One region of the Komagataeibacter diospyri genome, then DNA from elsewhere that is predicted to be linked to it. Evidence: riboswitches for the same ligand, from Rfam matches in the RefSeq annotation. Region 1 holds a riboswitch; each other region holds the start of a gene.
The links. Region 1 has a riboswitch for cobalamin ahead of ACE2AA_RS10665 (carbohydrate porin). Riboswitches for the same ligand answer to the same signal wherever they lie in the genome.
Positions count from the first base shown of each region.

Region 2: it holds a riboswitch for cobalamin, as region 1 does, so the genes downstream of both, ACE2AA_RS02965 (TonB-dependent receptor plug domain-containing protein) here and ACE2AA_RS10665 (carbohydrate porin) in region 1, are expected to answer to the same signal.
Region 3: it holds a riboswitch for cobalamin, as region 1 does, so the genes downstream of both, ACE2AA_RS12555 (DUF1636 domain-containing protein) here and ACE2AA_RS10665 (carbohydrate porin) in region 1, are expected to answer to the same signal.

Region 1 is NZ_CP171836.1:2,264,241-2,267,517, forward strand. It holds gene ACE2AA_RS10660 (ribokinase) at 160-1,107, shown strand; cobalamin riboswitch at 1,128-1,354, shown strand; gene ACE2AA_RS10665 (carbohydrate porin) at 1,498-3,132, shown strand.
Region 2 is NZ_CP171836.1:649,176-652,452, forward strand. It holds gene ACE2AA_RS02960 (neutral/alkaline non-lysosomal ceramidase N-terminal domain-containing protein) at 1-959, shown strand, start outside; cobalamin riboswitch at 1,017-1,235, shown strand; gene ACE2AA_RS02965 (TonB-dependent receptor plug domain-containing protein) at 1,354-3,277, shown strand, end outside.
Region 3 is NZ_CP171836.1:2,680,560-2,683,836, forward strand. It holds gene cobW (cobalamin biosynthesis protein CobW) at 1-804, opposite strand, end outside; gene ACE2AA_RS12555 (DUF1636 domain-containing protein) at 810-1,208, opposite strand; cobalamin riboswitch at 1,365-1,609, opposite strand; gene ACE2AA_RS12560 (histidine phosphatase family protein) at 1,663-2,271, opposite strand; gene ACE2AA_RS12565 (CbtB domain-containing protein) at 2,363-2,587, shown strand; gene ACE2AA_RS12570 (MDR family oxidoreductase) at 2,763-3,277, opposite strand, start outside.

The sequences.
Region 1 (3,277 bases):
TTTTGAAAAAGGTGACATTCCCTGAAGCCTTTTAAAAAAAAGCTTCACCAAAACTTCTTTACGATGGGCAGCAGCCTTCAGGGCCGGGGCCTGTATGATTGCGGGGTAGAATGGTAAATAAGCCTTGCATGCTCATTTACACTACCCAGGGTTCCCGCCATGCCTACGTCCCATATTGCCGTCATTGGCAGCACCAATATCGATTTTGTCGTACATGTCACACGCTTTGCTCGGCCGGGTGAAACGCTGCATGTCCATTCCTCCACTACCGGGTTAGGGGGCAAGGGGGCCAATCAGGCAATCGCGGTGGCGAAGCTGGGGCAGGACGTGGCGCTGGCGGGCTGGACAGGTGCGGACATGCTGGCAGACATGGCGCGTACCACGCTGGAACAGGCCGGGGTCAACACACGCTGGCTTATGAAAGACCCGGCGGCAGGCACCGGCCGGGCCTTCATCACCATCGACCACGCGGGGGAAAACCAGATCCTTGTTGATGGCGGGGCGAACATGACGCACGCGGCGGAAGCGTGCCCCCTGCTCTGCCCTGTTCTGGATCACGCCACGCTGGTAATGATGCAGATGGAAATGTCTCCTGCACTGGTGCTGGCAATAGCCCGGCAGGCCCACGCACGCTCCATTCCCGTCATGCTGGACCCTGCACCGGTCCCCGTGGATGGCCTGCCGGAAGACCTGTACGCGCTGGCGGATATCCTGACCCCCAACGAACGCGAAACCCGCGACCTGACGGGTATCGAGCCCATCGATGAAGCAACAGCCCTGCAGGCGGCACGCATTCTGCACGCACGCGGCACACGCACGGCCATCATCAAGCTGGGGCACCGCGGCGTGGCGTATTCCGCACCGGGTGGGCAGGGGTTCATCCCGCCCTTCCATGTCCGGGCGGTTGATACGGTGGCGGCGGGGGACAGCTTCAATGCAGGGCTGGCCTGCGCACTGGCGCGCGGGGCGGTGATTGGGGAAGCCGTGCGCTTTGCCGCCGCCTGCGGCGCGCTGGCCACCACCCGCCCCGGTGCCGCACAGGCCGCGCCAGACATGGAAGAAGTTGCAGCACTGCTGGACCAGCAACCCCCGGCCGACCTTGCCTAATGGACTGTAAACGCTATAGTCCGGATCAATAAGTCAGCGGTCCCGTGCAAACGGGTGAGAAAGGGAATGTCGTAAACCCCGGCGGGATATCATATCCGGGGGTCTAGTCGACAGCTGTACCCGCAACTGTAAACGGAGAGTATTTCATCTGATGCCGCCATACGGCACCCACTGGCCCCGGCCGGGAAGGGAGATGAAATGCAGTGACCCGTAAGCCAGGAGACCTGCCGTTGTCCTTCACAATATCGCCGGGCGGGCTGACCGGAGATGGACACGAAACATGTACAAGACCATCTGACATCCCGTCCCCCGTATCAGCCGTGGCCCGTTACAATGGGCCGTTTTTTTCCGGCCATTCATGGTCGGCCCCATCCTGACGGGATGTTTTTCATGAAATTCCTTTTCCCCCTCGCGGCACGACATGGCTGCAGGCATACCCTTCTCCTCTCCTGCGGCCTGATCGGCATCACAGGGGCCAGCACCCATGCGCAGGCCCAGACACAGATCGCGCAGGACCGCGCTCGCCTTGGCAATTCCACCCCCCTGATCCAGCAGATCGACCCGGCCACCGTGCGCGATTCAGAACGCGCGCAGGCCGATGCGGAAGAAAAGGCCGCGGTTGCGGCTGGGGGTGACGACAAACTCGACACCAGCGGCAACCTGCTGGGCAACATGTGGGGCGCGCGGCCGTGGCTGTACAAGCATGGCATCAGCTTCGACATTCAGGAAGTCGATGAGGTCTGGGGCAATGGCACCGGCGGGTCAGCCTCGGGCAATGATGGCGCGGCCGGTTCGGGCACCGGCCCCGCCTATGACGGCGTCACCATGCCAACCCTTACCATTGATACCGAAAAGCTGTTCGGCCTGAAGGGTGGCCTGTTCAATGTCAGCGCGCTGCAGACGCGCGGGCGCTCGATCTCGCAGGATCATCTGGCCAACTTCAACCCGGTCAGCGGCTTCGAGGCCGACCGCTCCACCCGTCTGTTCGAGCTGTGGTACCAGCAGTCCTTCCTGAAGGGCAAACTGGACGTGAAGATCGGCCAGCAGGACCTTGATACCGAATTCCTGATCAGCGATTACGCCTCGCTTTACCTCAACGCCAATTTCGGCTGGCCCATGGCGCCCTCGGTCAACCTGTATGGGGGCGGGCCGTCATGGCCGCTGTCATCCCCCGCCATCCGCATCCGCTACCGCCCCAGCGAGAAGTTCACCTTCATGTTCGCGGCGGCCGACGACAACCCGCCGGGCAACCGCTACAACTCCCTGCCCATCCAGCAGGCGACCGGTTCCATCAGCGGGTACAATTCCGACCCCACCAGCCAGACCACCAATGGCGCCAATGGCACGAACTTCAACATGGGCACCGGCGCGCTGCTGATCACCGAACTGCAGTATGCGCTCAACCCACAGCCTGCCGACATGTCCAATGTGACAAAAAATCCCGGCCTGCCGGGCGTGTACAAGCTGGGCGGGTATTACGATACGGCGAAGTTTGCCGATTACCGTTACAACCAGCGTGGTGGCTCACTCGGTGCGGCCACGCTGAATGCCAGCAGCACGCAGTCCGAACTGACCCCGCGCTGGGACCGGGGCAACTGGATGGTTTATGGCATCATTGACCAGATGATCTGGCGGCCTTCGCTCAGATCCGCGCGGTCAGTCGGGGTATTCGTGCGCGCCACGGGCAATGGCGGCGACCGCAACATGATCAGCTTCGCCACCGACGCAGGCCTGAACCTGAAGGCCCCGTTCAGGGGGCGGGACAACGACACGATCGGCCTGGGCTGGGGCATTGGCCGCGCCAGTTCGGGACAGCGCCAGTTCGACCGCGACAGCAATTCCCTTGTCCAGGGGAACGAGAACCATCTTGAACTGACCTATCAGGCGCAGGTCACGCCGTGGATGGTGATGCAGCCCGATTTCCAGTACGTATGGAACCCATCCGGTGGCGTGGCCGACTGGAGCGGCAACCGACGGGTGGGAAACGAAGCCATTTTTGGCCTGCACAGCAGCCTTACATTCTGATGGGTACGTATATTCCGGCCCGTGCGGATACCACCCCATGCCACGGACCGGATATCACGCCCGTCCTGCTGGTGATGGTACTGCTGTTATTCGCATTCGCGGCCCGTAATCCACGCATCCCCACCACAGGAAAGACAAGAGGAGA
Region 2 (3,277 bases), 1.6 Mb from region 1:
CCAATGCCGCTGCATGGCAGGCAGTCATACAGGCCGCGCGTCAGGCCGCGACGCGGGCCTTTGCAATGCGACAGCCCGCGCGTCTGGGCGCGGGCGTGGGGACAAGCCGGGTCAGCGTGAACCGTGATGTGTGGACACCGTATGGATGGTGGCTGGGCGCGGATGACGCGGGCGATACGGACCCGACCGTAAGCGTGCTGCGCATTGACCGGCTGGATGGCAGGCCGCTGGCGGTCATGACGAATTTTGCCGTGCAGTCCTCGGTCATGGACGGGTCCGTATCCAGCACGGGCAGCAGGCTCATGACGGCGGATCTTGCCGGTGCTGCGATGCGGCATGTCGAGGCGCAGTACGGCCCTGACGCGACTGCCCTGTTCGTGGTGGGGGCGGCAGGCGATCAGGCACCCTATCTTCAGGCCAGCCGTCCCGTCGTGAATGCGGATGGACAGGCAGGCCGGATTGACATTCACGAAGCCGGCTTCGCGATTGTTGACCTGCTGGGCGCGCGCCTTGGCGCACAGATCGTCGATGTGGCGGGGAAGATCAGGACTGCCGATATGCCGACACTCGACATCCGGCGTGAAAACATACAGGTGGCGTCGCAGGCATTCCCGCCACGGACGGGTCGCGCCACGGGGCCTGTCACCACTTTTGCCTATACGGCCGGGTCACCGGTTTCGCTGCCGGTCGTGCTGGTCCGTATTGGCGACCTGGCGCTGGTGGGCGTGCGGCCGGAACTGGCGGCCAGCCTTGGTGCACGGATCCGCGACCATTCGCCCTTTGCGCATACCATGGTGGCGACTATGATCGATGGCGGGGCCAAATACATGCCCGATGCGCGGAGCTATGACCGCTATACCTACGAAGCGCGGAGTTCGTCCTTTGCCAAAGGGGCAGGGGAAGCGGCCTGTGCGCAGATCGCGGCGCTGCTGAAGCAGGCCCGGCCCGCCACCCGCTAACGGCTGCCAGCGGGCATGGGGCGCGGGACCATCCGGGTTGACAGGACCGCCCCGCACGATCAGAACCATGCCGACGGTTCCCCCTGCGGGGGGATTAAAAGGGAACGGAGTGCGGGTTACGATCCAATGCTCCGGCTGTCCCCGCAACTGTAAGCGGTATGTCCTTGCATTACCGGATGTCATGGTCCGGGCCACTGGAGACTGCGGTTTTCCGGGAAGGTTGTGCAGGATGCCACGCCGTGAGCCAGGAGACCTGCCGTCATGATGGTTGCGACCGGGAACTGTCGGGCGGGGTGTCCTGACGGTGTGGTGTCACGGGCCTTCCTGCGGATCGGAAGCCGTGTGGCGACACGCTCTCGTGGCAACGATGATGTGACCGCGAGACCTGAATTCCATGATCCTTTTTCGGAATCTGCTGATTGCTTCCACCACACTGGTAACAATGGGCGCCTGTGTGGCGCGCGCCGATGATCTGTCCAGACGGGACACACCGCAAAAGCAGCCCGCCAACCAGTATGCTGTCCAGAACAGGAAATCGAAAGCTGTTGTTTCGCTGGACAACACGGGCCTTCCTGAACTGATCAGCGTCAGTGCCGCCCGTCGGTCGACAAAGGTGGATGATATCGGCACCAGCATGACCATCATCACCGAAAAACAGATCCAGACCCAGCAGCGGCGCAGCCTGACTGATATCCTTGCACGCCAGCCGGGCCTGAACGTGGTGCAGACGGGTGGCCCGGGTGGTACCTCGTCCATTTTCATGCGTGGCAATAACGCCAACGAGGTCAAGGTCCGCCTTGATGGCATGGATATCAACGACGGCAGTTCCTCGACCGGCATGTTTGACGCGGGCGCGTTCGTGACCGATGGCATGGGCCGGATCGAGATCCTGCGCGGTCCGCAGAGCGGCCTGTACGGCGCGGACGCCATGGCCGGCGTCATCGATATCACCACAGCGCAGGGGCAGGGACGATTCAGGCCGTTCGTCCGGATCGAAGGCGGGGGGTATGGGACATTCAACCAGACATTCGGCGCGCGCGGCAGCAGGGGGCGATTTCATTATAATGTGGAATTCTCCCATTACCGCATGGACGGCTTCCATAATATTCCGTCCTATATCGAACGCTACTACGGCGCGGACCGGCAGCAGCGCCATGAAGGCAACCGGAATGACAACCGTGGCGTCAATATCCGGCTGGGTTATGATGTCACCCATAATTTTGACCTGGGACTTACGGCGCGGCTGATACAGGACAACAATCATTCCTATTCGGTGTATGACCTGCAGAGCGAAAATCTGTACGGGGATAAAGGCGTGCGGGAACAGACCACCCAGAACGAGGCCATCGTGCGCGGCACGGCGCATCTTGTGTCGTTCCATGGACTGTTCGATCAGGTGCTTGGCCTTGGTTACATGACCAACCGCAACCGCTGGACGGAAACGGGCACAGCTTACGGCAGTCCGATCAGTCCCGACCCTGATTATTACCGTTCCAGCCGGATGAAGGTGGACTGGCACGGCACGTTCAATTTACGGCAGTATGGACAGCTTCTGATCGGGGCCGAACATTTCCACGATACGTTCAATACCAGCCATACGGCGTCCAGCATGTGGGACAGCGGATATGATACATCCGCCAGCATGGATACGACCGCAGGCTACGGGCAGTATCAGGGCAACTGGCACCATATCCTGTATGGCGCGGCCAATATCCGTTACGACGCCAATTCGCGTTATGGCAACCATGTGACATGGCGCGTGGCCCCCGCGATCCATGTGCCGGGAACCGGGACCATCATCAAGGCCAGTGCCGGTTCGGGTTTTCATGGTCCATCGCTGTACCAGCTATTCGCCAGCCAGGTGGGGGCCGGTTATTCCGAAAAAGGCAATCCGGACCTGAAGGCGGAACAACTGGTCGGTTACGATGCAGGGGTGGAGCAGAAGCTGCTGCATGATCGCCTGAATTTTGGCGCGACATGGTATGACAGCCGCGTCCGGAATCTGATCCAGTCCTCGCTTTCGATTGATTCGGCATACGACTATAATTACTCCTATGCCAATGTGGCAAAGGCACGGATGTACGGTGTGGAAGCATTCGTGAACTGGAAGGCGCTGCGTGGTCTGGAATTTAACCTCAGCTACACCTGGACCCATGCGCGGGATGAAGCAGACCACAACGAACTGCTGCAGCGTCCCCAGCACAAATTCAATTTCAACACGACATGGACCCCCATCCGCGACCTGACATTTTCGGGCAACATCCTGTATACCAGCGGCTGGCGCGGCCTGCCGGTCATTGGCAGCGAGACATGCAGCA
Region 3 (3,277 bases), 420 kb from region 1:
CTGTTCGGGAATGGAGGCGACGAAGCTTTCAAAATCATCATGCTCGTGCTCGCCGCCTTCGGCATCGTGGTGTGACGGGCGGGCGTCAAGGTCGTCTTCCGCCGCAGCGTCAAGGCCCAGCAGGATGGCAGGGTCCACCTGTCCATCGGTTGCACGCACCACTTTCACCACGCGCGGGATCTCGGCGCGGATGGAGGCTTCCACCGCATCGGCCTGTGCCGGGGTCATGAGGTCGGTCTTGTTCAGCATCACAAGGTCGGCGGACAGCAACTGGTCTTCGTACACTTCCGCCAGTGGATTGTCGTGGTCCAGCGACGGGTCGGCCGCCTGCTGGCGGGCGACTTCCGCCGGGTCATCGGCAAAGCGGCCGGCAGCCACGGCGGGGCCGTCCACGACCGTGACCACACCATCGACCGTCATGCGGGTGCGGATGGTGGGCCAGCCAAACGCCTTGAGCAGCGGCTTGGGCAGCGCCAGTCCTGATGTCTCGATCACGATATGGTCGGGGGCTGCTTCACGGTCCAGCAGGGCTTCCATGGTGGGCAGGAAGTCGTCGGCCACCGTGCAGCACAGGCAGCCATTGGTCAGTTCCACAATGTCCTCGTCCCGGCATCCTTCCACGCCACACGCGCGCAGCGTGTCGCCATCAATGCCCAGCGTGCCGAATTCGTTGACCACTATGGCGATGCGCCGGCCTTTCGCATTGGCCAGGACATGGCGCAGCAGTGTGGTCTTGCCTGCCCCCAGAAAACCGGTGATGACGGTAACGGGCACCTTGGCGCGGGCCGTGTTGGATGGGGTCATGGCGATCAGGCTCCAGGAAAAAGGGTGGCAGGAAAACGGCCGCGTACCATGTCCGACAGGCTGGCAGGGCGGCGGGACGGCATGACGGTACCGCTGCGTGAAGCGCCGTAAGCGGCGACATAGGTCATGAGGTCAGCGGCCTTTTCCGGGCCAAGGTTGGCCAGCAGCCAGCCCCATTTGCCCGGCATGGCCACCACGGCAGTGCAGCCATCGTTACAGGCGGCGAGGCAACTGACTTCATGCACGACGACCTGCGGGTTGCCTGATGCCAGTACATGCATGGCGTCATGCAACTGGCGCCCCGGCGGGTTGTCGGACGCGGGCAGGCCACGGCGGCACGTCACGCAGACATGCAGGTGAACGGGGCCAGCCTCCATGGGATCGGGTGATGCGGGAATGCTCATGATGGTCCGTGCCCTTTCGCGGCGTTGCTGCGCACGGGCAGCGGTGGGCGGGGTGCACGGTCATGGCCCTGCGACCTGCGTACGGGCAGGGCGGTGGCCTGTCGCGTGCCGGGCACCCCGCCGGCCATGCGATTGAATCTCGGTCCTGTTTGTCCGCCTGCGGACGGACATGATGGCAGGTCTCCTGGCTTGTGGCGGAGGGTGCTGGGGTCAGCGTCCTCGATCCCGGCGGCCTTCCCGGTCCCGATCACGGGAACCAGTGGCGCATGCTGGCCCGCAATGGGCGGACCAGGCCGGGAAACAGCCACCTACAGTTGCGGGGGCAGCGACGGAATTGCCGGTATGGCGCACCGTCTTCCCTATTCTCCCCCAACAGGGGGACCATCACTGGCGGATTTAGACGATCGGTCCCGGCGCTGTCAAAAAAACCGGGGCCGTCGCGCATGTCATGCGGTCATGGCAGTGGTGCGCCACTGACGGCCACGCGCCATGCCGTATGGCGCGTCAGGTGCGTCCGGGTCAGGGGGGCGATATCCAGACGGACCAGCATTGCCGCTGTGCCGCCAAGGGCGGCCACCACGATGGCCCGTACAACCGTGGCATCGGCCAGCACTGCCATGCGTGCGGGCGCAGATGGCAGGGCTTCAAGCCACCGCGTCACGCGCTGCAGGTGTGCAGCCCGGCTTTCCCCACCCGGCGGGGCGAAACCGGTATCGGCAACCCAGCGCGCAAGAGCGGCGGCAGGCAGGTCTTTTAGTGACTGTCCCTGCCATGCGCCCATATCCGGGGCGCGCAGGGCTGGTTCGGACAAGGTGTTGCGTGTGTCTGGGGCTGGCATGGTGGGGGGCAGCAGGATCTGTTCGGCGTCCTCGACATGTCGCGCAAGGTCGGCGGGTAGCGGGCATGTCTCGTCATGCAGTGGAAAAATGCCATGGCGCACGCAGTCGGGGGCAGGCAGTGCAATACAGGTCAGGGTCTGGTTCATGCCATGCGGCCCTGCGTGTGGGGAAGGGGTGGGATATGCAAGGGAATGATTGACCTTCCACGTCAATTTTGAAAACATGGACCCAGATCCGGTTATGGGAAGGGCGGCCTGACATGGTGCGTCCCCTGCATGCTGCTCCGGGTCGCACGAGATCCATGGAGTTACCAGTATGAGCCAAGATACATCCGTTCTGTCCAGCGCCGCGATCGCTGCGCCGCAGGTTTCCATCCCGGTTCGCGACCTGCTGCCGTGGGGTGTGTTCGGGCTGGTTCTGGCGTCGCTGCTGATCTATTTCGTGGGCGCCGAGCAGGGTGCGACTTCCCTTATTTCCGGACATTACGTGCATGAATTCGTACATGATGGCCGCCATCTGCTGGGTTTCCCCTGTCACTGAACGGCCTGCGTGCCGATACGGCGCGACGGTGAATGAAGGACGGCATGCCCCGGCGGGTATGCCGTTTTTTATTGGGTGTGTTCGAGGGGCTGTTTCCTGAAACCGGATCAGGAAATGCTGCCTTTGTAAAAAACGCTGCGCCCGCAAATTCCATTTTTCCCGCCAGGTATGCTGATCAGCCCATGTTGATGACAGTCCGTCCCCGGATGTGACCGGCAAGGATGCGCGGCGCGATGCCGATGGCATCAGCCAGGGGGGCGTCATGCAGCATGTTTTCCAGGCGCACGGGATCGATATCGCGCGCAAGGCGCGTCCATGCGGTCATGCGGCGTGGGCGCGGGCACATCACGCTATCGATTCCCTGCAGGCGTATGCCGCGCAGGATGAAAGGCGCCACTGTCAGCGGCAGCGTCAGTCCGCCCGCCAGTCCGCAGGCCGCCACCGTGCCACCGTGCTGGATGGAAGCGCACATGGCGGCCAGTGTCTCACCCCCCACCACGTCGATTCCCCCCGCCCAGCGTGCGGTTTCCAGTGCCTTGCCCGTGGGGCTGAGTGTATCGCGTGGCAGCACCTCCGCTGCACCCAGCCCGGTCAGGTAGGCATGGAGCTGTGGCCGCCCGGTTACCGCCGCCACCTGATACCCCAGCTGCGCCAGCAGCATGATGGCCATGCCCCCCACGCCGCCGCCTG